Regions from separate parts of the Streptomyces sp. NPDC088725 genome, predicted to be linked through region 3. Evidence: riboswitches for the same ligand, from Rfam matches in the RefSeq annotation. Region 3 holds a riboswitch; each other region holds the start of a gene.
What was found. Region 3 has a riboswitch for thiamine pyrophosphate ahead of thiC (phosphomethylpyrimidine synthase ThiC). Riboswitches for the same ligand answer to the same signal wherever they lie in the genome.
Positions count from the first base shown of each region.

Region 1 (9,635 bases), on a different contig from region 3:
CCGTGTCGTTGTAGACGCCGTACTGCCCGGTGTCCTCGGGCATGGGCTGCGGCTCGTAGACCGAGGCGTTCCCCATCGGCGGGGCCGGAGGCTCCGACAGCTCCGACGGCTCGTACTCCAGATCGGAGACTTCGAGGCTGGGCTCACGGTCCGCGGCCGGCGCCGGGCTCTTGCGGCGGCGGCTGGCACCGGGGCTGCCGCCGAGCGACCAGCCGGTGGAGAAACCGCGGCGGAAGGAGAGGGTGACAAAGGTCTGGCCGACCGCGAACGCGATCGCCCCCAGCACGATGACGAAGACGTTGGGCATGAGGACGCCGAGGACGACCCCGAGGAACCCGGTGAAGGCGAGTGCCCGCCAGCGCAGCCGCGCCTTGTACTGAAGCAGTACCTCACCCAGCAGCCACAGCGCCACGATGCCGAATGCGATGTAGAGGACCGTCCAGCCCATGCCCGCCCCCCTCTTGCGGCCGCCGCCCTGGGACAGGGCGGGTGCGGCCGGTCACGACTGCTCGTGCAGTCCGAGATTCTCGTAGATTTCGAGCGTCGCAGTGGAGTTGTTGAGTGTAATGAAGTGCAACCCGGGGACTCCCTCGGAAAGGAGCCGTGCGCAGAACTCCGTCGCGAACTCGATGCCAATGGAGCGTACAGCCGCGGGATCCTCCTTGACGGAGAGGATCCGCTCTTTCAACTCGGCCGGGAAGACAGCTGTACTCAGCTGTGGCAGCCGTTCCAGTTGTCTGACACTGGTGACCGGCATGATCTCGGGAATGATCGGAGTTACGCAACCGGCGGCCTCGACCCGGTCGCGCAGCCGCAGATAACTCTCGGGTTCGAAGAACATCTGTGTGATCGCGTAATCGGCGCCCGCACGGCATTTGTCCACGAAGTGCCGGACGTCGTCGTCCCACCGCGCGGAACGCGGATGCATCTCGGGGAAGGCGGCCACTCCGACGCAGAAGTCCCCCGACTCCTTGATCAGCCTGACCAGTTCGGCCGCGTAGCGCACCCCTTGCGGATGCTCGACCCACTCGCCCATGGGGTCGCCGGGCGGGTCACCGCGTACGGCGAGGATGTTGCGGATGCCGGCGTTCGCGTACTGCCCGATCATATTGCGCAGTTCGGCCACGGACTGGTCGACGGCCGTGAGGTGCGCGACCGGCGTGAGGGTCGTGTCGGCGGCGATCCGCTCGGTGGCCTTGACGGTGCCCTCGCGGGTGGAGCCGCCCGCGCCGTACGTCACGGAGACGAAACCCGGGGCCACCGCTTCAATACGGCGCAATGCGTTCCAGAGGTTGCGCTCACCCTTCTCGGTCTTCGGTGCCCAGAACTCGAAGGAATATGTGGGCCCGGCCGCGAGCAGATCACGCACGGTGTCTGCGTGATCCGCCCAGGTCGAAGCTGTACCGAAAGCCATACGTGCAGGTTAACGAGGGCGAGGCGGTGTCCCAACCCGATCGGGCGCTTTCGCCGGGATTGCCGCGAGGCTGTTCACATCGCGGACACGGATTGGTCGCATTGTCCGACCATATCCGCACTGCGGATTTCCGGACCGCGCTTCTCCGGACCGCGCTTCTGCGGGCGCGCGGTATCCGGGCGGCCCACCTCCGGGCACAAGGTATCCGAGCGCGCGCGTCCGAGCCCGCGCCTCCGGGCGCACGGCCTCAGGGCACACCGCGCTCCCGGACGCGACGGCTACCCGCGCTCCCTGACCCGCTTCGCCAGCGCGGCCGTCGCCGCCGCCGGATCCGGCGCTTCCGTGATCGCCCGTACGACGACGATCCTGCGCGCACCGGCGTCCAGTACCTCTTCGAGATTGCCGGCGGCTATCCCGCCGATCGCGAACCACGGCCGGTCCGTGGCCAGCGAGGCGGCGTAACGGACGAGGCCGAGCCCCGGCGCGTACCGCCCCGGCTTCGTCGGGGTGGGCCAGCACGGGCCCGTGCAGAAGTAGTCCACGCCGGGCTCGGCGACCGCCGCGTCCACCTCTGCCTCCGCGTGGGTGGAGCGGCCGATCAGCGGCGTGCCGCCGAGGATGGCGCGGGCCGCCGGGACCGGGAGGTCGCCCTGCCCCAGATGCAGTACGTCAGAGCCGATGGCATGGGCCACATCGGCGCGGTCGTTCACGGCGAGGAGCTTGCCGTGGCGGCGGCAGGCGTCGGCGAAGACCTGGAGGTGGTCCAGCTCCTCCGCTGCCTCCATGCCCTTGTCGCGCAGCTGCACGACGTCCACACCGGATGCCAGCACGGCGTCCAGGAACTCCGGGAGGTCTCCTCGCGCCCTGCGCGCGTCCGTGCACAGGTAGAGACGGGCGTCGGACAGCGCCGCGCGAGCTGTCGGCGCTGTGCGAGCTGTGGACATGCGGGATTCCCCCCAGAGCGGATGCGGGACGGGTGTCCCGTCGGTGCGCGGTACGGGCGACGGCGCTCACGCGCGCTCATTCACGCGCGCGGTCGGGCGCGCCGCCGCCCCCGGTACCGCGAGTGGTACGGCCGTCAGAAGGCGAGCGCCTGGGCCCGGCGCTTCACCTCCGTGCCACGATTCTCACTGAGCGCCTGCGCGGGCGTGCCCGGCAGGGTCGGGTCGGCGGTGAAGAGCCATTCCAGCATCTCTTCGTCAGTCCAGCCGACATCCCGCAGGAGCGTCAGGGTCCCGGTGAGGCCCTTGACGATCTTGTTGCCGTCAATGAAGGCGGCGGGCACCTGGAGCGCGCGGTTCTCACCGCGGCGCACGGCGATCAGCTGGCCTTCCTTCACCAGCTGCCGCACACGCGTCACCTGGACATCGAAGATTTCGGCGATGTCGGGCAGGTGCAGCCACTCGGGGACGAGGGCATCGATCTTTGCGTCAATCTCGGTCACAGGAACAAGCCTGCCATCCCGGACTGACAGACGGTACCCGGAACCGGGCGGCGTGCCCCTCATGGACCTCGCCGTTCCCCTCGCGGAAGGGCCGGAGAACGCTTCAGGACGGCTGGAGAACGGACTTCCGCAGCGGTACGGAGGCGTCGGCGGCCAGCTCCGGATCCAGTCGCGCCCCGGCCTCGATCAGCTTGCGTCCCTGGGCCAGATCGCGGGGCCTGCCCACGGCCAGCAGCGCGACCAGAGCGCCTTCCCGCAGCCACACCACCGACCAGGCGGCGCCCTCCGGGTCGCCGCGCCACACCAGCCGGTCGGCCCCCGCGTGGTGCCCCGCGTACTGCACGAAGCGGCCGAACTGCTCGGACCAGAAGTACGGGACCGGGTCGTAGACCGCCTCGCCCTCACCCGCGATCAGGGCGGCGACCGTACGGGGTCCCTGCAGGGCGTTGTCCCAGTGGTGCACGAGCAGCCGTTCGCCGTAGCGCGCGGAAGGGAAGGACGCGCAGTCGCCGACGGCGTACACGTCGGGCAGCGAGGCGCGCAGCTTCTCGTCCGCGGCGATCGCGCCGTCGGGGCCGAGGCCGATCCCGGAGCCGGCCAGCCAGCCGGTGGCGGGGCGGGCCCCGATGCCGACGACCACCGCTTCAGCCGCCAGTTCGCGCCCGTCCGCGAGGAGCACCGAGCCGGGCCGCACGCCCGCCACGCGCGTGCCGGTCAGCAGTTCGGCGCCGCTCTGCGCGTACCAGTGCGCCATCGGAGCGGTGACCTCGGCGGGCAGCGCGCCCGCGAGCGGCCGGTCCGCGGCCTCGACCACGGTCACGGCGCAGCCGGCCTCGCGGGCGGCCGTCGCGAACTCCGCGCCGATCCAGCCCGCGCCGACGATCACGATGTCCTGCCGCCGCGCGAGCACCGGGCGCAGCCGCTCGGCGTCGTCCAGCGTGCGCAGCGGGTGGACGCCGTCCGCCGCGGCGGTTTCCGAGCCGGGCATCGTGATGGGTTCGGCGCCGCAGGCGATGACGAGGATGTCGTACGGGACGGGCGGGCCTGCCGCGGTGTCCAGCTCACGTTCCCCGGGGCGCAGCGCGGTGACTTCGACGCCGAGCCTCAGCTCGACGGAGAGCGCGTCGAAGTCGATGTCGAAGGTGGAGTGCTCCGCCGTGCCGAGCAGCAGCGCCTTGGAGAGCGGCGGCCGGTCGTAGGGCGGGTGCGGTTCCGCGCCGATCAGGGTGATCGGGCCCCGGTGCCCGCGCTCGCGCAGGGCCACCGCGGTCTGCACCCCCGCCATGCCCGCGCCGACGATGACGACGCGCCACTGTTCCGTCTCTGTCCGCTGCTCGCTCACCCGCTCACCTTAAACAGCTGACGCCCTGTCAGGGAACGGTGGTTCCCCGCCCCCGCGCCGTCGCCTTACCGGGCGGCGGGAGCGGACGCTAGTCTGGCGCGGGAAACTACCTCGCGGGAGCCCGGACGCACCGGGCTGAGAGGGAGGCCGACGCAGCCTCCGACCGTACGAACCTGATCCGGGTCATGCCGGCGAAGGGAGGGGCTGGACGCCCATGCAGTCATCTCGTCCAACCAGTCAGTCATCCGGTCATCGTTCCGGTCAGCCATCCGCTCATCCGCCCGGTCAGCCGTCCGAGCGGCCCTCGGGCTCCGACGTCCTGATCATCGGTGGCGGGATCGTCGGCCTGGTCACGGCGTGGCGTGCGGCGCAGCGCGGGCTGCGTACCGCCGTCGCCGATCCGCTTCCCGGCGGCGGCGCCGCGCAGGTCGCGGCCGGCATGCTCGCCGCCGTCACCGAACTCCACTACGGCGAGCAGACGCTGCTCGGGCTCAACCTGGCCTCCGTACAGCGCTATCCGGACTTCGTCACGGAGCTGGAGGAGGCGAGCGGCCGGGGGACCGGCTATCGCGCGTGCGGCACGCTCGCCGTGGCGCTGGACGCGGACGACCGCGCCCAGCTGCGTGAACTGCACGTCCTCCAGCAGGGTTCCGGTCTGACGTCCGACTGGCTCACGGGGCGCGAGTGCCGCCGTCTGGAGCCGATGCTCGCGCCGGGCGTGCGCGGGGGCCTGCGGGTCGAGGGCGACCATCAGATCGATCCGCGCAGGCTGTCCGCCGCCCTGCTGACCGCGTGCGAACGGGCCGGGGTGGTCTTCCACCGCGCCTGGGCCGACCGGCTGTCGGTGGTACGCGGCCGGGCGGCCGGTGCCGTGCTGGCCGGCGGGCGGCAGGTCCACGCGGACCAGGTGGTGCTGGCGGGCGGCAGTCGCAGCGGCGGGCTCGCGGGCGTGCCCGCCGAAGTCCTGCCGCCGGTACGGCCGGTCAAGGGGCAGATCCTGCGGCTGACGATGCCTCCCGGGCGCCCGCCGTTCCTGTCCAGGACCGTGCGGGCCGTGGTGCGGGGCAGCCAGATCTACCTCGTACCGCGCGAGAACGGCGAGCTGGTCGTCGGCGCCACCACGGAGGAACTGGGCTGGGACACCACGGTCACGGCGGGCGGGGTGTACGGACTGCTGCGGGACGCGCACGAGTTGGTCCCCGGCATCACCGAACTGCCGCTCACCGAGACCCGGGCGGGACTGCGTCCGGGATCGCCCGACAACGCGCCCCTGCTCGGTCCCACGGCGCTGCCGGGACTGCATCTGGCCACCGGCCACCACCGCAACGGCGTGCTCCTCGCCCCCGTCACGGGCGAGGTGATGGCCACGGTGCTGACCACCGGCGAACTTCCCGAGGTGGCCCGCTCCTTCACCCCTCTGCGCTTTCCCACAGCCACAGGCCACCTCCCCACAGGCCCCGCCACCGCAGGCCCCGCCGCCTCCGTACGTCAGGAGCAGCCCGTATGAACCCCGTCGGTCCCACGGACGGCGCCGCCGTCACCGTCACCGTCTCCGTGAACGGAGAGCCGCACGCGCTCGCCCCGGCGACCACGCTCGACGTCCTGGTCGCCGCCCTGACCCCCGCGCCCTCGGGTGTCGCCGCCGCCGTCAACGAGACGGTGGTCCCGCGCACCCGGTGGCAGGGCACCGTCCTCGGGGACGGCGACCGGGTCGAAGTCCTCACCGCCGTCCAGGGAGGCTGAGCACCATGGCCGACGACACGCTCGTCATCGCCGGCACCGGGTTCACCTCCCGGCTGATCATGGGGACGGGCGGAGCGCCCAGCCCCGACGTCCTGGAACGGTCCCTGGCCGCCTCAGGCACCGAACTCACCACCGTCGCCATGCGGCGCCTCGACCCCGCGGTGCGGGGCTCCGTCCTGTCCGTGCTCACGTCCCTCGGCATCCGCGTCCTGCCCAACACGGCGGGCTGCTTCACCGCCGGCGAGGCGGTCCTCACCGCGCGGCTCGCCCGCGAAGCTCTGGGCACGGACTGGGTCAAGCTGGAGGTCGTCGCCGACGAACGCACGCTGCTGCCCGACCCGATCGAGCTGCTGGACGCGGCGGAGACGCTGGTGGACGACGGGTTCACGGTCCTGCCGTACACGAACGACGATCCGGTGCTCGCCAGGAAACTGGAGGACGTGGGCTGCGCGGCGATCATGCCGCTCGGCTCACCGATCGGCTCCGGCCTCGGCATCCGCAACCCGCACAACTTCCAGCTGATCGTGGAACAGGCGCGCGTGCCGGTCGTCCTGGACGCGGGCGCGGGCACCGCGTCGGACGCCGCGCTCGCCATGGAACTGGGGTGCGCGGCCGTGATGCTGGCCTCCGCCGTCACCCGTGCGCGGGAGCCGGTACTGATGGCCGAGGCGATGCGGCACGCGGTGGAGGCCGGCCGCCTCGCCCACCGCGCGGGCCGTATCCCGCGCCGCCACTTCGCGACGGCGTCGTCCCCGGCGGAGGGCCTGGCGGCACTGGATCCCGAGCGGCCCGCGTTCTCTCCGGCGGGCGGCGGCGAGTAGCGGCGAGTACCGGGTGGTGTCACAGCTCGGCTGCGGAACGGGTACCGGTTCACCCCGGGTATGCGGACGCGCCGCGCGCGGCTCGTAGACTCGGCGCGTGGATACGACCCTCAAGGACCCGATTGTCGGGCAGGTGCTCGACGGCCGCTACCGCGTCGACGCCCGCATCGCCGTCGGCGGGATGGCCACGGTCTACCGGGCGGTCGACACCCGGCTCGACCGTGTCCTGGCGCTCAAGGTGATGCATCCCGCCCTCGCGGCGGACGCCACCTTCGTGGAGCGCTTCATCCGTGAGGCGAAATCCGTGGCGCGCCTGTCGCACCCCAATGTGGTCGGCGTCTTCGACCAGGGCGCACAGGGCGCGTACGTCTATCTGGCGATGGAATACGTGGACGGATGCACGCTCCGCGACGTGCTGCGGCAGCGCGGCGCACTCCCGGCGCGGGCCGCGCTGGACATCCTGGAGCCGGTGCTCGCCGCGCTCGGCGCCGCACACCGCGCCGGCTTCGTCCACCGGGACATGAAGCCGGAGAACGTGTTGATAGGGGATGACGGCCGGGTCAAGGTCGCCGACTTCGGTCTCGTACGGGGCGTCGGTGACGTCACGAACACCACGGGCACGGTCCTCGGTACGGTGTCCTACCTCGCGCCCGAGCAGATCGAGGCCGGCACGTCCGACACCCGGGTGGATGTGTACGCCTGCGGGGTCGTTCTCTACGAAATGCTGACCGGCGCCAAGCCGCACACCGGTGACACCACCGCGCAGATCCTCTACCGGCATCTGAACGAGGACGTGCCCCCGCCGTCCGCCGCCGTCCCCGGACTCGCCGCGGGTCTGGACGACCTGGTCGCGGCGGCCACGGCCCGTCATCCCGACGTACGTCCGCGCGACGCGGTGGCGCTGCTCGCGCTGGTCCGCGAGACCCGCGCGGCGCTCGACGACGCGCAGCTGGACGCCGTACCGCCGCAGGCCAGGGAGGACAGCCCGGGCGGGTCCTCTCCTGAGGGCCGTACGACGGTGCTTCCGCAGCTCCTGCCCGCCGTGACGGCGGAGCTGGACACACCTGTGCCGCAGCACACCAGCCGGCTGGAGATGGTGCCGCCGGACGAGCCGCCCACGCACCGCCTGCCGGTCTCCCCCGACCGCCGCAGGCGCGGGCTCATCGCGATGGTCGTCGGTGTCCTGCTGGTGTTCGGGGCGGGCGCCGGGGTCTGGTACATCAACTCCGGCCAGTTCACGCGCGTCCCGGCGCTGCTCGGCCAGAGCGAGCAGCGCGCGAAGGACCGTCTGGCCGACGCCGGTCTCGACATGCGCACGAGCCGAGGCTTCAGCGACACCTTCGAGCGCGGCACGGTCATGAGCAGCGATCCCGGGCCGCGCACCCGGGTCAGGGGCCGCGGTCCCGTGACCGTCGTCATCTCGCGTGGGCCGGAGATCGTGCACGTCCCCGACCTGGTGGGCAGGTCCTTCGCCGAGGCGGACGCCGCGCTGAAGAAGGCCGGGCTGGCCGCCGGGGTCGTCACCCGGACGTTCGACGAGGACGTGGAGCAGTCCGCCGTGATCAGCGCGAAGCCGGAGGCGGGAACCGCCGTACGGCCGGACTCCGCGGTGGCACTGGTCGTGAGCAAGGGCAGCCCGATCGACCTGCCGGATGTGACGGGCGAGTCCGCGGACGACGCCACCGCCGAGCTGGAAGATCTCGGACTGAAGGTCACGATCGCGCCGACCCGGGTGAGTTCGCCCGAGGACGCGGGCAACGTGGCCAAGCAGTCCCGGGCGGAGGGCTCCCAGCTGGCCGGGGGCGACGGCATCACGCTGACGCTGTCCAAGGGACCCCGGCAGCTCGACGTTCCCGATGTCACGGGACTGCGGCTGCCCGCGGCGAAGGCCAGGCTCGAAGCGGCGGGCTTCGCGGTCGAGGTCGACCGCGCCTTCCCGTTCCTGGACAACACCGTCACCGAACAGTCCGTGAAGGCCGGTGAACAGGCCCCCGAGGGCAGCACCATCACGCTCAAGACCAAGGGACTCTGATTTTTCATGCGCAACCCCGTCGGCGGCCATGTCCCCGTGGCCGGCGGCCTCGCCACGACCGGCCTGGCCTACGCACGTGAGCTGGGCGCGGAGACCGTCCAGGTCTTCGCCGCCAATCCGCGCGGCTGGGCGACGCCCGCCGGGAACCCGGCGCAGGACGAGCGGTTCCTCGCGGAGTGCGCGGCCGAGGGCATCCCGGCGTACGTGCACGCCCCGTACCTGATCAACTTCGGGTCGAGCACCGAGGCGACCGCCGAGAAGTCGGTGGTCTCCCTGCGGCACAGCCTGCGCCGGGGCCGGGAGACAGGCGCGCTCGGCGTCGTCGTCCACACGGGCTCGGCGACCGGCGGCCGTTCCCGCGAGACGGCGCTCGCGCAGGTACGGGAGCGGATGCTGCCGCTGCTGGACGAGCTGACGCACGACGACGATCCGTATCTGCTGCTGGAGTCGACCGCCGGCCAGGGCTCCTCGCTCTGCTCACGGACCTGGGACTTCGGCCCGTACTTCGACGCGCTCGACTCCCATCCCAAGCTGGGCATCTGCCTGGACACCTGTCACATCTTCGCGGCCGGGCACGACCTCACGGGCCCGCACGGGATGCGGCAGACGCTCGATCTGCTGGTGGAGACGGTCGGCGAGGGGCGGCTCAAGCTGATCCACGCCAACGACTCGAAGGACGTGGCGGGCGCGCACAAGGACCGGCACGAGAACATCGGCGCGGGCCACATCGGCGAGGAGCCGTTCCGTGAGCTGTTCACGCACCCGGCGACCGCCGGTGTGCCGCTGGTGATCGAGACTCCGGGCGGCAGGGAAGGACACGCGGCGGACGTGGAGCGGCT
Region 1 covers NZ_JBIVLO010000002.1:311,872-321,506, forward strand. The annotation lists gene ACIP6N_RS05285 (hypothetical protein) at 1-448, opposite strand, end outside; gene metF (methylenetetrahydrofolate reductase [NAD(P)H]) at 500-1,414, opposite strand; gene thiE (thiamine phosphate synthase) at 1,693-2,358, opposite strand; gene ACIP6N_RS05300 (Rv2175c family DNA-binding protein) at 2,493-2,858, opposite strand; gene ACIP6N_RS05305 (NAD(P)/FAD-dependent oxidoreductase) at 2,962-4,143, opposite strand; TPP riboswitch at 4,304-4,417, shown strand; gene thiO (glycine oxidase ThiO) at 4,415-5,707, shown strand; gene thiS (sulfur carrier protein ThiS) at 5,704-5,943, shown strand; gene ACIP6N_RS05320 (thiazole synthase) at 5,949-6,764, shown strand; gene pknB (Stk1 family PASTA domain-containing Ser/Thr kinase) at 6,862-8,796, shown strand; gene ACIP6N_RS05330 (deoxyribonuclease IV) at 8,803-9,635, shown strand, end outside.
Region 1: another riboswitch for thiamine pyrophosphate. It lies ahead of thiO (glycine oxidase ThiO); the one in region 3 lies ahead of thiC (phosphomethylpyrimidine synthase ThiC).

Region 2 (9,635 bases), on a different contig from region 3:
ACGGCGAGGTCGGCGAGGACGAGGGCCGCCGCGCGGAGAAGGAACTCGACGACACCACCGCGAAGTATGTCGCCCAGGTGGACGACCTGCTCAAGCACAAGGAAGCCGAGCTGCTCGAAGTCTGATGAACGACTCTTCCTGGGGTGCCCCGCCGACAGCCGGTTCCTGGGGACCGCCCGACCCGGGGGCTCCCTCGGCGGGTCCCGCATACGATGAGCCGGACGCACAGCAGACTCGTCCCATGCCCATCGTGCCCGAAGGACCCGTGAACGGCGGGGACCAGGACGCCGCCCGGAGAGCTGTCCGGCCGCCGGGCGCCCCCCTGTTCCGCGACGAGAGGCCGCAGGAGTCCATGTCAGCCCCTCCGCCGCCCCCGCCTGAGAAGAAGCGGGCGGGCCGTGACCTGCGCGCGGCCATAGGGGTCGGCCTCGGGCTCGGTGTGGTCGTCGTGGCCGCGCTCTTCATCGTGAAGGCCGTGTTCGTCGGCGTCGTCGTGGTCGCCTCCGTGGTCGGTCTGTGGGAGCTGACGTCCCGGCTGGACGAGAAGAAGGGCATCAAGGCCCCGCTCGTCCCGCTGGCGCTGGGCGGCGCCGCGATGATCGTCGCCGGATACGTACGCGGCGCGGAGGGTGCCTGGGTCGCGATGGCCCTCACCGCGCTCGCCGTACTGATCTGGCGGATGACGGAGCCCCCCGAGGGCTATCTGAAGGACGTCACGGCCGGCGTGTTCGCCGCGTTCTACGTGCCGTTCCTCGCCACGTTCGTGGCACTGCTGCTCACGGCGGACGACGGCCCCCGGCGCGTCCTGATGTTCCTGGTGCTGACGGTCGTCAGCGACACCGGCGCGTACGCCGTCGGCTGGCGCTTCGGCCGGCACAAGCTCGCGCCGCGCATCAGTCCCGGCAAGACCCGGGAGGGTCTTTTCGGGGCGATCGCCTTCTCGATGGCGGCCGGTGCGCTCTGCATGGAGTTCCTCATCGACGGCGGGATCTGGTGGCAGGGGCTGCTGATCGGCCTCGGAGTCGCCGTCAGCGCCACCCTCGGTGACCTCGGCGAGTCCATGATCAAGCGGGATCTCGGCATCAAGGACATGGGCACGCTGCTGCCGGGACACGGCGGCATCATGGACCGGCTCGACTCCCTGCTGCCGACCGCTCCGGTGGTCTGGCTGCTGCTGGTGCTGTTCGTCGGTTCCTGAGCTGTCCGGTCCCTGGGTGGTTCGGTTGGTGGTTTCGTCCGTTCCTGAGTTCATCGGTTGTCACCAGGACCGCGCCTGACCAGGCACGTTGGAGCAGAGGGTCCGTTGTCCACAGGGCAGCGGACCCTTTCTCGTGCGTCTGCGACACTGGTACGACCATGCCTGTACCCGGAGAACTCACTTTTGCCGCGCCCCGCGGAGCCAAGAAGCCCCCGCGGCATCTCGCCGACCTCACCCCCGCCGAGCGCCGCGAGGCCGTCGCCGCGGTCGGGGAGAAGGCGTTCCGCGCCAAGCAGCTGTCCCAGCACTACTTCGCGCGCTATGCCCACGACCCCGAGCAGTGGACGGACATCCCGGCCGCCTCGCGCCAGAAGCTCGCCGACGAACTGCTGCCCGACCTGATGTCGGTCGTGCGCCACATCTCGACCGACGACGACACCACCCGCAAGACGCTGTGGCGGCTGCATGACGGCACGCTGGTCGAGTCCGTGCTCATGCGCTACCCGGACCGGGTCACCATGTGCATCTCGTCGCAGGCGGGTTGCGGGATGAACTGCCCGTTCTGCGCGACGGGACAGGCCGGCCTCGACCGCAACCTCTCCACCGCCGAGATCGTGCACCAGATCGTGGACGGCATGCGCGCGCTGCGCGACGGCGAGGTCCCCGGCGGGCCCGCCCGGCTCTCCAACATCGTCTTCATGGGCATGGGCGAGCCGCTCGCCAACTACAAGCGGGTGGTCGGAGCGGTCCGCAGGCTGACCGACCCCGAGCCCGACGGGCTGGGTCTCTCCCAGCGCGGGATCACGGTCTCGACCGTCGGTCTGGTCCCCGCGATGCACCGGTTCGCCGACGAGGGCTTCAAATGCCGTCTCGCCGTCTCGCTGCACGCGCCGGACGACGAGCTGCGCGACACCCTCGTGCCGGTCAACACCCGGTGGAAGGTCCGCGAAGTGCTGGACGCCGCGTGGGAGTACGCGGAGAAGTCCGGCCGCCGGGTCTCCATCGAGTACGCACTGATCCGGGACATCAACGACCAGGCGTGGCGCGGCGATCTGCTGGGCCGGCTGCTGAAGAACAAGCGGGTGCACGTCAACCTGATCCCGCTCAACCCGACTCCGGGATCGAAGTGGACGGCGTCGCGCCCCGAGGACGAGAAGGCGTTCGTCGACGCGATCGCGTCCCACGGCGTGCCCGTGACCGTACGGGACACCCGCGGCCAGGAGATCGACGGCGCGTGCGGACAGCTGGCGGCGGCCGAGCAGTAGAGCGTTTCGCCAGGGCATCTCTTACGGGAGCGCCGACGGGCCGGTGGCTCGCGGCCCCCTGTAGCCTTGGTTCGAACGAAAAACATATTCCGACAGGGGAGCGCCACAGCGCTGAGAGTGCGGCACATGTCCGTGAGAACGGGCAGCGGCCGCAGACCCTCTGAACCTTGCCCAGGTCATTCTGGGTAGGAAGTTCGGACATCACTCAAGCTGTTGCGCCCTGCCCGGATTCCGCTCGCCCGCGAGCGGAATCCGGGCAGGGCCGCGTCTTCTCCTGGTCATCCCAGGAGGAATTTCAGTGGGCACCACCAGAAAGATCACGCTGGCCGCCGTCGCCGCCGCGCTCGGCGTCTCGACCCTCGCCGCCTGCGGCTCGGGCGGCTCCGGCGGCTCGTCGGCGTCCGGTGACGGCGCGAAGTCCAAGGACGTCACGCTCGTCAGCCACGATTCCTTCGCCGCCTCTCCGGCCGTGCTGAAGGAATTCACCAAGGAGACCGGTTACACGGTCCATGTGATCAAGAGCGGTGACGCCGGCGAGGCGGTCAACAAGGCCGTTCTCACCAAGGGCTCGCCGCAGGGCGACGTCTTCTTCGGCGTCGACAACACCCTGCTCTCGCGCGCCCTCGACAACGGCCTGTTCACGCCGTACAAGGCCAAGGGCCTCGACCAGGTCGAGCCGGCCGCTCAGCTCGACAAGGACAAGAACCGCGTCACCCCGATCGACACCGGCGACCTCTGCGTCAACTATGACAAGAAGTACTTCGCCGACAGGAAGCTCGCGCCGCCGGCGTCCTTCGACGATCTGATCAAGCCCCAGTACAAGAACCTCCTCGTCACCGAGAACGTCGCGACCTCCTCACCTGGCCTCGGCTTCCTGCTCGGCACGGTCGCGCGGTACGGCGACGACGGCTGGCAGGACTACTGGAAGAAGCTCACGGCCAACGGCGTGCGCGTGGTGGACAGCTGGGAGCAGGCCTACAACGAGGACTTCTCCGGATCCGCCGGCGGCAAGAAGGCCAAGGCCGACCGGCCGCTCGTCGTCTCGTACGCCTCCAGCCCGCCGGCGGAGGTCGTGTACGCCGAACCGCGGCCGGCGCAGGCACCGACCGGTGTCGCCACGGGCACCTGCTTCCGGCAGATCGAGTTCGCCGGGCTGCTGGACGGCGCGAAGAACGAGGCGGGCGGCAAGGCGCTGATCGACTTCATGATCAGCAAGGAGTTCCAGGCGGACATGCCGCTCAACATGTTCGTGGACCCGGTGGTCAGGGGAGTGAAGCTGCCGGACGTCTTCACCGAGTTCGGCGCGAGCGTCGACAAGCCGTGGACCGTGACTCCGGACAGGATCGCGGCCGGGCGTGAACAGTGGATCCAGTCGTGGACCTCACTCGTCGTGAAGTAACCGGACCGCCCACCGGTCCCCAGCCGTCCCCGGACGCCCGGACAGCCGCCCGTTCCCGGGCGGCCGTTCGCGCGAACGCCGTGCGGCTGGGGCTGATGGCCGGCCCGCTCGTGTTCTTCGCGGTCTTCTTCGCCTATCCGGTGGCCGCGATCGTCGGCCGCGGGCTGAAGACCGGCGGCGCCTGGCAGTTCGGCCGGATCGGGGACGTGCTCGGCCGCCCCGACATCCAGCACGTCCTGTGGTTCACCACCTGGCAGGCCTTCGCCTCCACCGCCCTCACCCTGCTGATCGCGCTGCCCGGAGCGTATGTCTTCGCGCGCTTCGAGTTCCCCGGCAAGCAGCTGCTGCGCGCCGTGGTCACCGTGCCGTTCGTCCTGCCGACCGTCGTCGCCGGTACGGCCTTCCTCGCGCTGCTCGGCCGGGGCGGGCTGCTGGACGAGCTGTGGGGCGTACGGCTCGACACCACGGTCTGGGCGATCCTGCTCGCGCATGTCTTCTTCAACTACGCGGTGGTCGTACGGACCGTGGGCGGCCTGTGGTCCCAGCTCGATCCGCGGCAGGAAGAGGCCGCGCGGGTACTGGGCGCCGGACGGTTCACCGCCTGGCGCCGGGTGACGCTGCCCGCCCTCGGCCCGGCCGTCGCGGCCGCCGCCCTGATGGTCTTCCTTTTCACCTTCACCTCCTTCGGCGTCGTACAGATCCTGGGCGGTCCCGCGTACTCCACCCTGGAGGTGGAGATCTACCGGCAGACCGCACAGCTGCTCGCCCTGCCGGAAGCGGCCGTGCTGACACTCGTCCAGTTCGCCGCCGTCGGCGCGATCCTCGCCCTGCACGCGTGGACCGTACGGCGCCGGGAAACCGCTCTGAGGCTGGTCGACCCCGCGACCACCGCGGGCAGGCCGCGCGGCGCCGGCCAGTGGACGCTGTTCGGCGGCGTCCTCGTGAGCGTGACGCTGCTGATCCTGCTGCCGCTCGGCGTGCTGGTCGAGCGGTCCTTCGAAGGGCCCGGCGGGTACGGCCTCGCGTTCTACCGGGCGCTCGTCTCCGTCGACACGAGCGGTACCTTCCCCGTACCGCCGATCGACGCGGTGTGGAACTCACTGCGCTACGCCGTGGTCGCGACGGCCATCGCCCTGCTGGTGGGCGGGCTCGCGGCGGCGGCGCTCACCCGCAGGGCCGGCCGGTTCGTACGGGGCTTCGACGCGCTGCTGATGCTGCCGCTCGGCGTCTCCGCGGTGACCGTCGGCTTCGGCTTCCTGATCACGCTCGACAAGCCCCCGCTGGACCTGCGTACGTCATGGATCCTGGTGCCGCTCGCGCAGGCGCTGGTCGGCGTGCCGTTCGTGGTGCGGACCATGCTGCCGGTGCTGCGCGCGGTGGACGGACGGCTGCGCGAGGCGGCCTCGGTGCTCGGCGCTTCGCCGCTGCGCGCCTGGCGCGAGGTTGATCTGCCTTTCGTGCGGCGGGCGTTGCTCGTCGCGGCGGGGTTCGCTTTCGCCGTGTCGCTGGGCGAATTCGGCGCGACGGTCTTCATCGCGCGCGCCGACAGTCCGACGCTTCCGGTCGCCGTGGCCCGGCTGCTCGGACGGCCCGGCGAGATGAACTACGGCCAGGCGATGGCGCTGAGCACGGTCCTGATGATCGTGTGCGCCGCGTCGCTCCTGGTCCTCGAACGTATCCGCACCGACCGCACCGGAGAGTTCTGATGGCCTTGCTGACCCTGGCGGACGTCACCGTACGGTTCGGAGAGCGCAAGGACGCGCGTACCGCGCTCCACGCGGTGGACCTGGAGGTCGCCGAGCACGAGATCGTCTGCGTGCTGGGACCGAGCGGCAGCGGCAAATCGACACTGCTGCGGGTCGTCGCAGGGCTGCAACCTCTCGACGGGGGACGGGTGTTGCTGGACGGAGCCGACCAGGCCGGTGTACCCGTGCACCGGCGCGGGGTCGGCCTGATGTTTCAGGACCACCAGCTCTTCCCCCAGCGCGACGTCGGCGGCAACGTCGCCTTCGGACTGCGTATGCACGGAGTGCCGCGAGACGAACAGCGGCGCAGGGTCGAGGAGTTGCTTGACCTCGTGGGCCTCCCCGGCGCCCGTCGGCGGGCCGTCGCCGCGCTGTCGGGCGGTGAGCAGCAGCGGGTCGCGCTGGCCAGGGCGCTCGCGCCCCGGCCCAGGCTGCTGATGCTCGACGAACCGCTCGGCCAGCTCGACCGCGGTCTGCGCGAACGGCTGGTGGTCGAACTTCGCCTGCTGTTCGGCCGGTTGGGTACGACCGTGCTGGCCGTCACGCACGACCAGGGCGAGGCCTTCGCGCTGGCCGACCGGGTGGTGGTGATGCGCGACGGCCAGATCGCCCAGTCCGGCGCCCCGTTGGAGGTCTGGCAGCGTCCCGCGTCCGCCTTCGTCGCGCGCTTCCTCGGCTTCGACAACGTCGTGGCCGCGACCGTCGGCGGCGCGGCCGCCCACACGGTCTGGGGCAGAATTCCGGTGCCCGCGGGCTCCCCGCAGGGCGAACAGACGCTGCTGGTACGCCCGGCGGGGGTGCGGCTGGTCGCGCCGGCGCAGGCCGCCGGCGGACTGCGCTGCACGGTGGAGGCCCGTACGTTCCGCGGCAGCCGGGTCGCCGTACTGCTGCGCCCCGACAGCGGCCCGGTGCTGGAGGCGGAGTGCGGTCTGCACGAGGCGCCCGAGGAAGGGGCCGCGGTCGGGGTCACCTTCGGCGTGGAGGACGTGGTGGTACTGCCGCGAGAGGAGGGCGAGCGGGGCGCGAGTTGAACGCCCCGCTCGCCGGGTCCGGCCGTCAGGCGGCGGTCAGCCGGGCCAGCGCGCCGGGGGCTTCCTCGACCGTGTCGACCAGCGCGATACGTGCCTCCATCGGACGCTCCTTCGCCAGCGCCTGGAGCAGCGGCCAGGTGGGCAGCTTCCGCGTCCAGTGTTCGCGGTCGACGAGGACCATCGGGGTCGGTTCGCCGTGCGACTGGTAGTAGTTCGGCGTGGCGTTGTCGAAGATCTCCTGGACGGTGCCCGCGGCGCCCGGCAGGAAGATCACGCCGGCGTTGGAGCGGGCCAGCAGGCCGTCCTCGCGGGTCGCGTTCGCGAAGTACTTCGCGATGTGTTCCGCGAACGCGTTGGGCGGCTCGTGGCCGTAGAACCAGGTGGGTATGCCCACGGACGCGCCGCCCTGCGGCCACTTGGCCCGCACATCGAACGCGGCGCGCGCCCAGTCGGCGATGGACGGGTCGAACGACGGTGTCCTGCCGAGGAGTTCCAGCGCCTCGTCCAGCATCTCGTCCGGGTGGGGCGCGGCGTACGCGCCGAGATTGGCGGCCTCCATGGCGCCGGGGCCGCCGCCGGTCGCGACCGTCAGTCCCGTGCGCGCCAGGGACCGGCCGAGCCGGGCCGCCCCGGTGTACGCGTCGGTGCCGCGCGCCATCGCGTGGCCGCCCATGACCCCCACGACCCGTGCGCCGACGAGGAGTTCGTCCAGGGCGTCGGAGATCGCGTCGTCGTGGATGGAGCGCAGCATGGACGCGAAGATGTCGCCGTCGGACCTGGTCCGCCGGAACCACTCGTAGGCGAGGGCGTCCGGGGTCGTCTCGTACCCGTCCGCGAGGCCGTCGAAGAGCTGGTCGGGGGAGTAGAGCAGCCCCCGGTACGGATCGAAGGGCAGGTCCGGCACGGGCGGGAAGACCAGGGCGCCGTCCGCCCGCACCTTGGCGAGGCCCTCGGGCTCCATCGGGCAGCCGAGGAAGACGGCGCCGGTGGTGTCGGTGTCGAGCAGGACGGACGTACGGCCGGTCAGGTCGACGGACTGGAGGCGGAATCCGCCGAGCCCTCCGCGCCGGACCGTCACGTCGAACTCGTCAAGGGACTCGATCTCGCGGTCGTCGTCCGCGGGTATCTGCTCGCTATTCGCCATGCGGTCACGATAGGCCCTGGCCAAGGGAGTTGATCCCGCAGGCCCCGCCCGGCGCGGGCCCAGCCCGGCGCGGGCCCTGCCCGCCGCAGACCCCGCCCGCCGCCGGGACCGCTCCCGTCGAGCCGCCCGCGTATCCCGCGTATCCGCCTGTCAGGCGGACAGCGGGATAGCGGCCAGCGCCGAGACGGCCCACGTCAGGGGGATGAAGACAGCGAGCAGCGCTGTCGCCCGCACCGCCGCCGCCGTACGGAGCGTCCCGGCCGGAGCGCCCAGATGGGCCAGGGTCGCCATCGTGTCCGCGCGGGCCTGCCTCGATTCCAGCGTCGCCGTCAGCAGCGTCGCCGCCGTACAGCCGATGACCAGCGTCGCGCCGAGACCGGTCAGGAGACCGTACGGGCGCGCGCCGCCGGAGCCGTACAGGGCCGTCGCCGCGAAGATCCCGGCGATCACCGCGCACAGCACGCCCAGCGGGCGGCCGATGCCGCGCGCCTCGGTCATCAGGATGCGTCCCGCGAGGAGGCGGATCGTGCCCGGGCGCACGGCCTGGAGCAGCCGGCCGCTCAGGTGGGTGAGGCCCGGGCCGGCCAGGGCGAGCCCCAGCGCGGTCAGCGACCAGCCGGCCAGCACACCGGCCTGGCTGCCGCCGAAGCCGCCGGGCAGCGGCACCGGCGAACCGCCGCCGCCCCGGCTCGCGTACGTCTCGACGGCGAGACCCGCCGCCGTGAGGGCGACGCCCCACGGCAGCCCGGTCGGCGCGGGCGCCTCCGCGAACGCGTCGGGGCGTTCCGGCTCGCCGGGGGGAGCGACGGCCTCGGGGGCCGCCGCCCGGCGGCGCGGGCGCAGCGCGAGCGCGGCGGCGCCCGACGCCAGCGCGGGCACGACCGCCAGCAGCGTCAGCGCCGCGCCGAGCGGCAGCGGCCGGTCCGCGGCCAGGAGTTCCGCGGCGCCGTCGGGCGCCCTGCCGGACAGCCCGCCGCGCAGCCGCAGGAAGACGAGCAGCGCCACCGCGCTGCCGACGGCGCAGGACACCGCCGTCGACGTGGCGGCCACCGCGGCCAGCCGGGCGGGGCCGTAGCCGATCGCCGACAGACCGTGCCGCGGCCGGGTTCCCGGATCCGTACGGGCCACCGCGACCGCGAACTGCGTCGTCGCCGCCACCGGGATCAGGCACCACAGCAGCCGCACGAGGGATCCGTCCGGATGGCCCATCGCGGAGCCGAGCGTGCACAGCAGCAGAAAACCGGCGCCCGCGGACGCCACCGCGACGAGCAGCCGGCGCAGCAGGACGAGCGGACGGGACCCGCGGGCTAGACGGAGAGCGAGCACGCGGCGGCCCGGCCTTCCGCCTCGAACGGCCGCAGCGCGCCCGTGCGGCGGCCGTCGACCAGTGACACCGTACGGTCGGCGAGCGCCGCGGCCTCTGGATCCAGGGTCGCGAGGACGACGGTGATGGCGTGTGAGCGGGCCGCCGTGGTGATCGTACGGAGGACCTGCGCGCGCTCCTTCTCGTGCAGCGCGGCGGTCGGCTCGTCGGCGAAGAGCACGGTGGGGGTGGTGACCAGAGCGCGGGCGACGGCGACGCGCTGCCGCTCGGAGTGGAGCATGGCGTGCGGACGCTTGCGGGCGCAGGCGCCGATGTCGAGCCGTTCCAGCCACTCCAGCGCGGCGGTCTTGGCGGCCCGGCGCGGGGTGCCGCGCAGGAGCATCGGCAGGGCCGCGTTCTCCCACGCCGTCAGCTCGGGGACGAGCGCGGGTGCGGCGTCGATCCAGCCGAAGCGGTCGCGGCGCAGCCGCTCCCGCCCCTGTGCGCTCAGGGTGTGGACGGGGGAGCTGTTGAACCAGACCTCGCCCTC
Region 2 covers NZ_JBIVLO010000009.1:189,381-199,015, forward strand. The annotation lists gene frr (ribosome recycling factor) at 1-125, shown strand, start outside; gene ACIP6N_RS23000 (phosphatidate cytidylyltransferase) at 125-1,198, shown strand; gene rlmN (23S rRNA (adenine(2503)-C(2))-methyltransferase RlmN) at 1,357-2,463, shown strand; TPP riboswitch at 2,548-2,673, shown strand; gene ACIP6N_RS23010 (thiamine ABC transporter substrate binding subunit) at 2,762-3,862, shown strand; gene ACIP6N_RS23015 (ABC transporter permease) at 3,958-5,568, shown strand; gene ACIP6N_RS23020 (ABC transporter ATP-binding protein) at 5,574-6,638, shown strand; gene ACIP6N_RS23025 (LOG family protein) at 6,664-7,782, opposite strand; gene ACIP6N_RS23030 (hypothetical protein) at 7,933-9,108, opposite strand; gene ACIP6N_RS23035 (ABC transporter ATP-binding protein) at 9,090-9,635, opposite strand, start outside.
Region 2: another riboswitch for thiamine pyrophosphate. It lies ahead of ACIP6N_RS23010 (thiamine ABC transporter substrate binding subunit); the one in region 3 lies ahead of thiC (phosphomethylpyrimidine synthase ThiC).

Region 3 (9,635 bases):
CTTCGAGGGGAGCCTGGAGGACGCGCTCGGCCGGATCCTCGCCGAGGAGAACGCCGGCTGACCGAACCGCGGACCGGCGCCGCAGGGGCCGGGCGGGCGGGCCGGCCGCATCGGGCCCGCCGTAAGGAGCCGGGCAGGCGGGCCCGCCGTAAGGGGCCGGGTGAGGCGGGCCGGGCCCGGCGGGCCGCGGCGCGGGCGGGCCGGGCCGCTGCGTGAGCTATTTCTTGCGGCGCCGGCCCCCGCCGCCCCGCCCGCGCTGCGGCGCGCTCTGCTCCGGTACGGAGTACCCCGCGGGCAGCTCCGGTGTGCCCGTGGACGGGCCTGGCGCGCTCGTCCACGGCTTCGCCGCGCCCGCCCGGTCCGCGGACACGACCAGCGCCGCCAGTGCCGTCGTCACGGGCACTGCGGCGACCAGGCCGATCGAGCCCACCAGGGTCCGTACGATCTCCTCCGCCACCAGCTCGCTGTTGGCCACGGTGACGACGCTCGACTCCGCGACCGAGAAGAGCAGCAGGAGCGGCAGCGCCGCGCCCGCGTACGCGAGGACCAGCGTGTTGACCACCGAGGCGATGTGGTCTCTGCCGATCCGGATGCCTGCCCGGTACAACCCGCGCGGGCCCATCGTCGGGTCGGCCTGATGCAGCTCCCAGACCGCCGAGGTCTGGGTCACCGTCACATCGTCGAGCACACCGAGCGAACCGATGATGACGCCAGCCAGCAGCAGACCGCTCATGTCGATGTGGGGGTAGAGCCCGTGGATCAGGCCGGTGCTGTCGTCGGTGTTGCCGGTCAGGCTCGCCCAGCCGATGAAGACCGATCCGAGCAGCCCGATCAGCAGCAGTGAGATCAGCGTGCCGAGGACCGCGACCGACGTACGGGCCGTCAGCCCGTGGCACATGTAGAGCGCGATCAGCATGATCGCGCTCGATCCGACCACCGCCACGATCAGCGGATTCGAGCCCTGGAGTATCGCCGGAAGAATGAACAGCGTCAGCACGGCGAACGAGACGGCGAGCGCGATCAGTGCCATCACACCGCGGAGCCGTCCCACCGCGACCACGACCAGCGCGAAGATCCCGGCCAGCAGGGTCATCGGGACCTTACGGTCCATATCCGTCACGGAGTACTGGAGATCGTGCGGCGCGTCCGGTGCGTATGCCACCACAACGCCTTGTTTCACGTGAAACTGCCGCGGTGCGTCCGGCTGGACCACCTCGACGAACTTCCGTCCCTTGTCCTTGCCGCTCGTGACCTCGATCGTGGCCTTCTCGCACTCCCCGGTCTGTGCCCGCTGCGCCTCGCGTCCCTGCGGGGTCGAGGTGTCGCCCGTCGACGGGACCTGAGCGGCATTCATGTCCTTGCAGTCCACCTGGACGATCTGCACCACGCGGCCCTGCTCGGTCTGCCGGTCGAAGCCGACACCGGTGCGTTCGTGGGCGGGAGCGCCGCCCGGCCAGAGGATGGCGAGTCCGACGACCACGGCGGCCGTGAACGGAATCAGGACCGCTGCGATCACCTTGCGGAGGTGTCGGGAAACCGGCGCGGCGGGCCCGTGGCTGTGCGTGTGGGCGCCCGGTTCGTGGGTCTGCTGGGGTGAGGTCACCGCCAGATCATCGCAAGAACGGGAGGGGCCCTCTGTTCAGCGCGCCCGGCCGGGCGTTAGCGTGGTGACGCCTTTGCACACGCGGGAGCTCGGAGCACCGGGCTGAGAGGGCGCTGACCGAGTGGTCCCGGGAGACTCCGGACCCCACGCTGCGCCGACCGCTGAACCTGTTACCGGGTAATGCCGGCGTAGGGAGTAGGTCTCATGACCGTTCAGGACGCACGCACGCCTGCCTCGAACCAGGCAGAAAAGTCCATCGGCTGGCACAAGGGATACGTCGAGGGCTCACGCCCGGACCTTCTTGTGCCGGTCCGTCAAGTGCACCTCACCAACGGCGAGGACGTGACGCTGTACGACACGTCAGGGCCGTACACCGACCCCGCTGTCGAGACCGACGTACGCCGTGGTCTCGCACCGCTGCGGGAGAACTGGATCACCGGGCGCGGCGACACCGAGGAGTACGCGGGCCGGCCCGTCCGCCCCGAGGACGACGGCCTCAAGCACACCGCACCGCGCGGCGGACTGCGCAACCTCGACGCCGTCTTCCCCGGCAGGCCACGCCAGCCGCGCCGGGGCCGTGACGGCCGGGCCGTCACGCAGCTCGCGTACGCGCGGCGCGGGGACATCACGCCGGAGATGGAGTTCGTCGCGATCCGGGAGAACGTCGCCCCCGAGATCGTCCGCGACGAAATCGCAGCGGGTCGCGCCGTACTGCCGGCCAACGTCAACCACCCGGAGATCGAGCCGATGATCATCGGCAAGCGGTTCCTGGTGAAGGTCAACGCCAACATCGGCAACTCCGCGGTCACCTCGTCCATCGAGGAGGAGGTGGACAAGATGACCTGGGCCACCCGGTGGGGCGCGGACACGGTCATGGACCTCTCCACCGGCCGCAATATCCACACCACCCGCGAGTGGGTACTGCGGAACTCCCCCGTCCCCATCGGCACCGTCCCGCTCTATCAGGCGCTGGAGAAGGTCGATGGCAAGGCCGAGGAGCTGACCTGGGAGATCTACAAGGACACGGTGATCGAACAGGCCGAGCAGGGCGTCGACTACATGACCGTCCACGCGGGAGTGCTGCTGCGGTACGTACCGCTGACGGCCCGCCGCAAGACCGGCATCGTCTCGCGCGGCGGCTCGATCATGGCGGCCTGGTGCCTCGCGCATCACCGGGAGTCGTTCCTGTACGAGAACTTCGAGGAGCTGTGCGACATCCTCGCCGCGTACGACGTGACGTACTCCCTCGGTGACGGTCTGCGGCCCGGCTCCATCGCCGACGCGAACGACGAGGCGCAGTTCGCCGAGCTGCGCACCCTGGGCGAACTCAACGCGGTCGCCAAGCGGCACCACGTACAGACGATGATCGAGGGTCCGGGACATGTCCCGATGCACAAGATCAAGGAGAACATCGACCTTCAGCAGGAGATCTGCGAGGAGGCGCCGTTCTACACGCTGGGCCCGCTGACGACCGATGTGGCTCCCGCGTACGACCACATCACCTCGGGCATCGGCGCGGCCATGATCGCGTGGTGGGGCACGGCGATGCTCTGCTACGTCACGCCCAAGGAGCACCTGGGCCTGCCGGACCGCGACGACGTGAAGACCGGCGTCATCACCTACAAGATCGCGGCGCATGCGGCGGACCTGGCCAAGGGCCATCCGGGGGCGCGGGAATGGGACGACGCGCTTTCGGACGCGCGGTTCGAATTCCGCTGGGAGGACCAGTTCAACCTGGCCCTGGACCCGGACACGGCGCGTCAGTTCCACGACGAGACGCTTCCGGCGGAGCCGGCCAAGACCGCGCATTTCTGCTCGATGTGCGGTCCCAAGTTCTGCTCGATGAAGATCAGCAGGAGCATCACCGAGCAGTTTGCCCCTGATCTGGTCCCCTCAGCCTCTGCCTCGGACGAGGAGATCGCGGCCGGGATGCTGGAGAAGTCAAAGGAGTTCGCGGCGAGCGGGAACCGCGTGTACCTGCCGCTCGCGGACCGATCGGACGACTGAGCCGCCTGAACCGCGGCGGCCTGAAAGTGCGTCGCGCCGACTCGTCCGCTTGCTCGGGCCCGTGTTCGGGGCCGCCGTGGCCGGGGCTGGAGAAGCCCGGTCCGCGGTGGCCCCGGCGGCGCCTGGGGCGGAGCCGTCGGCCGGGCTGGAGAAGTCCGGGCGGCTGTAGCCGATCGTGGGAGTTGCGGGGCAGCCCGGCGGCGGGGGCACGTCAGGCCCAGGCGCGGCGGTCCGCAGGAACGGCTCGATGCCACACGCCAGCAGTGCGTCGCGCCATGCCTCCCGCGCCACCGCCAGCTCGGCGGGCGGCTCCTCGTCCGGCGCTTCGGTCCGGAGGTGCGTGGAGGCATTGCGCAGGGCCGCGATGAGCGGTCCGACGGCGGCGGCAGGCAGGTCGATCACGGTGACGGCGCCGGAGAACCGGCCGACGGCGAAGGCGGGTGGTGAACCGAGCGCCTTGAGGAGATGGCCGACGAGCAGGTAAATCACTGCCGCTGCGCCCGTGAGTACCGGGACGAGGACCGCGATCATCGCGGCCGGCCCGGCGCCTCTCCGGGCCCCGTCGCCCAGAGGAGAGGCCTGGGGGAAGCACGTACCGAACGCGCGGGAGACGGTTCCCCGCGCTCCTCGCACAGCTTCGCGTAGTGCTCGTACTCGGCGGCGGCCGTCGTGATCGATGCTCTGGCGGTCAGGGCCCTGGTGCGCAGGTGTGCTGTGCTGAGCCGCTGTCCGGGCCGGTCAGGATCAGGACGTTCGTGTGCGTGGCGCAGCGCCTCGTCGAGGCCTGCTCGAAGTGGCGCAGTGCCTCGTCGAGGACCCGCTCGAAACAGGCGCGGTCCTCGCCGGTCAGGTGCGGAGCGCCGTTCATCGCATCCCCCGATGCTCCGGAGGGCCGGATTGCCCCCGTGGAACGGTCCGTTGGCAGAGACGGAGGAAAGCTTGTCACGGATGATCCGAAAGCAAAGCTGTTCCGGCATCGCGCGACAGAGGGTTTCCGGAAATCCCCTGCCCACCTCGATTTCAGTTGTGCAGGGGGAGTTGGACCACCAGCAGTTTTCCTTCCATGGTCACGCCGCCGTCCATGGCGATGGCAAGTCCGTCCGCATATACATGCGGCCCTTCCACGACAGGACTTCGCTCCTCGTCGTCGGAAGAGTCTTCGGTGCCGACTTCCCCGAGCAGATAGGGAATAGGGCTGTGGCCGTGGACGATGCGTGTTCCGCCGTACTGGGAAAGCAGTTCCTGAACGGCCTGCGGGCCTTCGTCGCGGAAGGCGAAACGTTTGGTGAGTTTGCGGAACAGTTCCCAGCACTCATCGACATCATTGCGGGTGAGGATCTGGTGAACGGTGTCATTCACGTCCTCGATGCTGGACCCGTAATCGAGATAGGCCGTCGTGTCGGAATGCATCAGCAGATGCCCGTCCTCCTCGACCACCGCGTCCAGCCGGGACATCCACTGGAGATGGACGTCCTGGAGGCGTTCCATGTCGTGCCGCTGCCCGCCGTTGAGCAGCCACGCGGCCTGGAAGGTGGCGGTTCCCGCGCCGGAGTTGACGGGCGTGTCGGCGAACCGCTTGGCACCGAGGAGCAGCAACTCGTGATTGCCCATGAGGGCCTTGCAGTAGCCGCCGGCTGCCGCCGCCTCGGCGGACAGGCGCATGACGAGGTCGATGACACCGACGCCGTCGGGGCCGCGGTCGGTGAAATCGCCGAGGAACCAGAGCCTCGCGGTGCCCGCGGCCCAGTTGCCCCCGGTGTCGATCAGGCCCTGTTCCGCGAGGGCGGCGAGCAGTTCGTCGAGGTAGCCGTGCACGTCGCCGACGACGAAGAGCGGGCCGAGACCGTCCGGTGAGGGCGTGTCAGCGGCCGCGACCCGTACCTGGACGGTGTCGCCCCTGTTGATGACCGGCAGATCGCGCACGGTGGGTGTGTAGCCCTCCGGCAGCTCGTCCTCCGGTACGGCGTTGCCGGGATGCACCGACGCGGCGGCGCCCGGCGGGGCGTCCGGTCCGGTCGGCGCGAACTCGTCTGACTGCACGGGCACCAGTGCGTACGGCGGTACGCGGAAGTCGCGCAACGTCGCCGTACGCACCGCGAGTCCCTGGCCGGCCCCCTGTGTCATCGACCCCTCCACCACCGTCGCGCCGCCGTACACCTCCCGGCCCGGCCCGGCCTGGTGGGGGTGAGCCCACCGGAGGTCGGGAGAGGTCCGCAGTGTCGTGCGCCCATCATAGGAATGCGGCCCGTCCTGTGTGACGCACCAGGGGCGATGAATCCGCTCCCTCTCTCCGATCACCGGCTGTTTTCCTACCGATCGTCCCCATTGTGAAAGGTCTGGACTTTCGCCCCGGTCTCCGTCCGGAGCCGTCAGTCTCCGGCGGGGGACCGGGGAGGGCTGACCGTGGTGCGGTGCGGACGCCGTTGGGACGACGTCCTGATGATGAGTTCGGTCGGTATCACCTGTTCGAGCGGAGCGCCGGTATCGATGCCCTCGATGGCGTCGATGAGGAGCTGGATGACGGCGGTGCCGATGCGGCGCGGCTTGAGCGAGAGCGTGGTGATGGGCGGTTCGGTGGCCGCGTACACGGTGGACTCGCTGCAGCAGACCAGCAGCAGGTCGTCCGGTACGCGCAGGCCGTAGCGCCGGGCGGCGGCGAGCAGATCGGTCCCGTTGGGGTCGAAGAGGCCGTAGACGGCGTCGGGCCTGTCGGGGCGCGCGAGCAGCCGGTCGGCCGCCACGGCTCCGGCGCACGGGTCGTGGGCGGGGTAGGACTCGTAGACCGGGTCCTGGCCGACGCGCTCGCACCAGTGCAGATAGGCGGTGGTGGACAGGCGGGTGTAGGTGTCGGTGGTGGTGCCGGTGAGCAGACCGATCCGGCGGGCGCCGGCGGCGGCGAGATGGTCGAGCAGATCGAGGACGGCCGCCTCGTGGTCGTTGTCGACCCAGGCGGTGACGGGGAGGGTGCCCGCGGGGCGTCCGTCGGAGACGACGGGCAGGCCCTGGCGGACGAGTTCGGTGACGACCGGATCGTGGTCGGAGGGGTCGATGACGACGGTGCCGTCGAGGGCGACGTTCGACCAGACGTCATGGCGGGAGGTGGCGGGAAGGATGACGAGGGCGTAGCCGCGGGCCAGCGCCGCGGAGGTCGCCGCCCTGGCCATCTCGGCGAAGTAGGCGAATTCGGTGAAGGTGAAAGGTTCATCCCCGTACGTCGTCACGGTCAGGCCGATGAGGCCCGATTTGCCGGTACGGAGGGTTCTGGCGGCGGCGGACGGCCGGTAACCCAGCCGTTCTGCGACCTCTCGGACGTGGCGTCGGGTGGCGTCGGGTAAGCGGCCCTTGCCGTTGAGCGCGTCCGAGACAGTCGTGATGGAGACACCGGCTGCGGCGGCTACGTCCCGGATGCCCGCCCGACCCTGCCGGCTTCCCCGGCGGGTCGTGCCCGTCCGGCTCACCTGGTGTTTCCCTGCTGCTGTCATGGCGAGCCGATAGTAGGGCGCAGGCGGGCGGTTGGGCCGGTCGCATATTCACCCGGTAACAGGCACGTTTCTGCAAGATCGAAAACGACCGATGGCTACGGAAGGAGAGGGAGAGACGGCCTCTGACGCTCGACTTCCATGTGTGGAGCGGCATGGACCTGTCGAAGGGCCCATGTCTCGAAGAGGTCTCAACTCACCTCTACGAGGGACGCGCGCCACGGCGCGCGCCACCAGCGCGCACCACAGAGACGAGCGCCCCCCTCTCCCCGTCACCCTCTCCGTCTCTCTCTGCGACCGTCATTCGCAGCGACCGCGAATCCTCATAAGGTGAGCAGCATTGACGGTGTACGAATCCATGACTGGCCAGGAGGACCTGCGGTGAGTGAGACGAGCCCCAAGCTGCGAGCCGAGCTGGACGGCGTGCCCCTGTACAAGCCCGGCAAGCCCGCGGGGTCCGACGGGCCGGCGGCGTACAAGCTGTCCTCCAACGAGAACCCCTATCCGCCGCTGCCCGGCGTGATGGAGCGGGCGATCGAGGCCGCGGGCACCTTCAACCGGTACCCGGACATGGCATGTACCGGACTGATGGAGGAACTCGCCAACCGATTCGCTGTGCCCGTGTCGCACCTGGCGACCGGAACCGGGTCCGTCGGCGTGGCGCAGCAGCTGCTGCAGGCCACCTCCGGCCCCGGTGACGAGGTCGTCTACGCCTGGCGGTCCTTCGAGGCGTACCCGATCATCACGCAGATCTCCGGCGCGACATCCATACAGGTGCCGCTGACTACCGGTGAGGTGCACGACCTGGACGCGATGGCCGGCGCGGTCACCGAGCGGACCAGGATGATCATCGTCTGCAACCCCAACAATCCGACCGGCACGGTCGTGCGCAGGGCCGAGCTGGAGCGGTTCCTGGACCGGGTGCCGAACGATGTGCTGGTGGTGCTCGACGAGGCGTACTGCGAGTTCATCCGGGACGCCGAGGTGCCGGACGGCGTCGACATCTACCGTGAGCGCCCGAACGTGGCCGTGCTGCGCACCTTCTCCAAGGCGTACGGTCTGGCCGGGCTGCGGGTCGGTTTCGCGATCGCCCATGAGCCGGTGGCCGCCGCGCTGCGCAAGACCGCGGTCCCGTTCGGCGTCAGCCAGATCGCCCAGGACGCGGCCGTCGCCTCGCTGCGGGCCGAGGACGAACTGCTGGGGCGGGTCGGCGCGCTGGTCGGTGAGCGCGAGCGGGTTCACGGGGCGCTGGTCGGCCAGGGCTGGACCGTCCCGGAGACGCAGGCGAACTTCGTCTGGCTGCGGCTCGGAGAGCGCACGCTCGACTTCGCGGCCGCGTGTGAGCGGGCCGGTGTGGTGGTAAGGCCCTTCGCCGGCGAAGGCGTACGCGTCACGATCGGTGAGTACGAGGCCAACGATCTCTTCCTGCGGACCGCGGAGGGTTTCCGCAAGGAGCTGTAGGCCTCGCTGGGGTCGCGGCCCTTCGCCCTGCCATGGATGCTGCCAGGGTCGCGCTCCCTGTGCCCTGCCCCGGATGTCCGGGACGCCCCTGACCAGTGCGGTCCGGGGCGTTTTGCGCTGGAGGGACCCCCCGTCTTACGAACCGAAGAGGTGTGCGACATAATGCCTTGTGAATGTGAACGCATTCACAAGCGTGCCCGGTTCCCGCCGCTACGTCCGGGACGAAACGGGCGAGCAGCGCTGCACCACGGCGATGTAAGGAGAGACGACGTGGACCTCGCTCTGGCGCCGGAGACCCTGGCGCGATGGCAGTTCGGCATCACCACCGTCTATCACTTCCTCTTCGTGCCCCTGACGATCTCGCTGGCGGCGCTCACCGCCGGACTGGAGACCGCGTGGGTCCGTACCGGGAATCCGAAATACCTCAGGGCCACCAAGTTCTGGGGCAAGCTCTTTCTGATCAACATAGCGATGGGGGTCGTCACCGGTATCGTGCAGGAGTTCCAGTTCGGCATGAACTGGTCCGACTACTCGCGATTCGTCGGTGACGTATTCGGCGCTCCTCTCGCCTTCGAGGCGCTGATCGCGTTCTTCTTCGAATCGACGTTCATCGGATTGTGGATCTTCGGCTGGGACAAGTTGCCGAAGAAGATCCATCTGGCCTGTATCTGGATGGTCTCGATCGGCACGATTCTCTCCGCGTACTTCATCCTGGCGGCCAATTCCTGGATGCAGCACCCGATCGGTTACCGGCTCAACGAGAAGTCGGGACGGGCCGAACTCACCGATTTCTGGGCGGTGCTGACACAGAAGACCGCTCTCACCCAGTTCTTCCACACGATCACGGCCGCCTTCCTTGTCGGTGGCGCGTTCATGGTCGGAATAGCGGCCTTCCATCTGGCCCGCAAGAGGCACATACCGGTGATGCGCATGTCGCTGCGCCTCGGCCTGATCACGGTCGTCGTCGCGGGGCTGCTCACCTCCATCAGCGGCGACCGTCTCGGCAAGGTCATGTACGAGCAGCAGCCGATGAAAATGGCCGCGGCCGAGGCACTGTGGGACGGCCAGGCGCCCGCGCCGTTCTC
Region 3 covers NZ_JBIVLO010000004.1:379,879-389,513, forward strand. The annotation lists gene ACIP6N_RS11915 (SsgA family sporulation/cell division regulator) at 1-61, shown strand, start outside; gene ACIP6N_RS11920 (YibE/F family protein) at 218-1,603, opposite strand; TPP riboswitch at 1,675-1,815, shown strand; gene thiC (phosphomethylpyrimidine synthase ThiC) at 1,808-3,610, shown strand; gene ACIP6N_RS11930 (hypothetical protein) at 3,545-4,141, opposite strand; gene ACIP6N_RS11935 (hypothetical protein) at 4,299-4,478, opposite strand; gene ACIP6N_RS11940 (metallophosphoesterase) at 4,631-5,734, opposite strand; gene ACIP6N_RS11945 (LacI family DNA-binding transcriptional regulator) at 5,980-7,092, opposite strand; gene hisC (histidinol-phosphate transaminase) at 7,471-8,550, shown strand; gene ACIP6N_RS11955 (cytochrome ubiquinol oxidase subunit I) at 8,821-9,635, shown strand, end outside.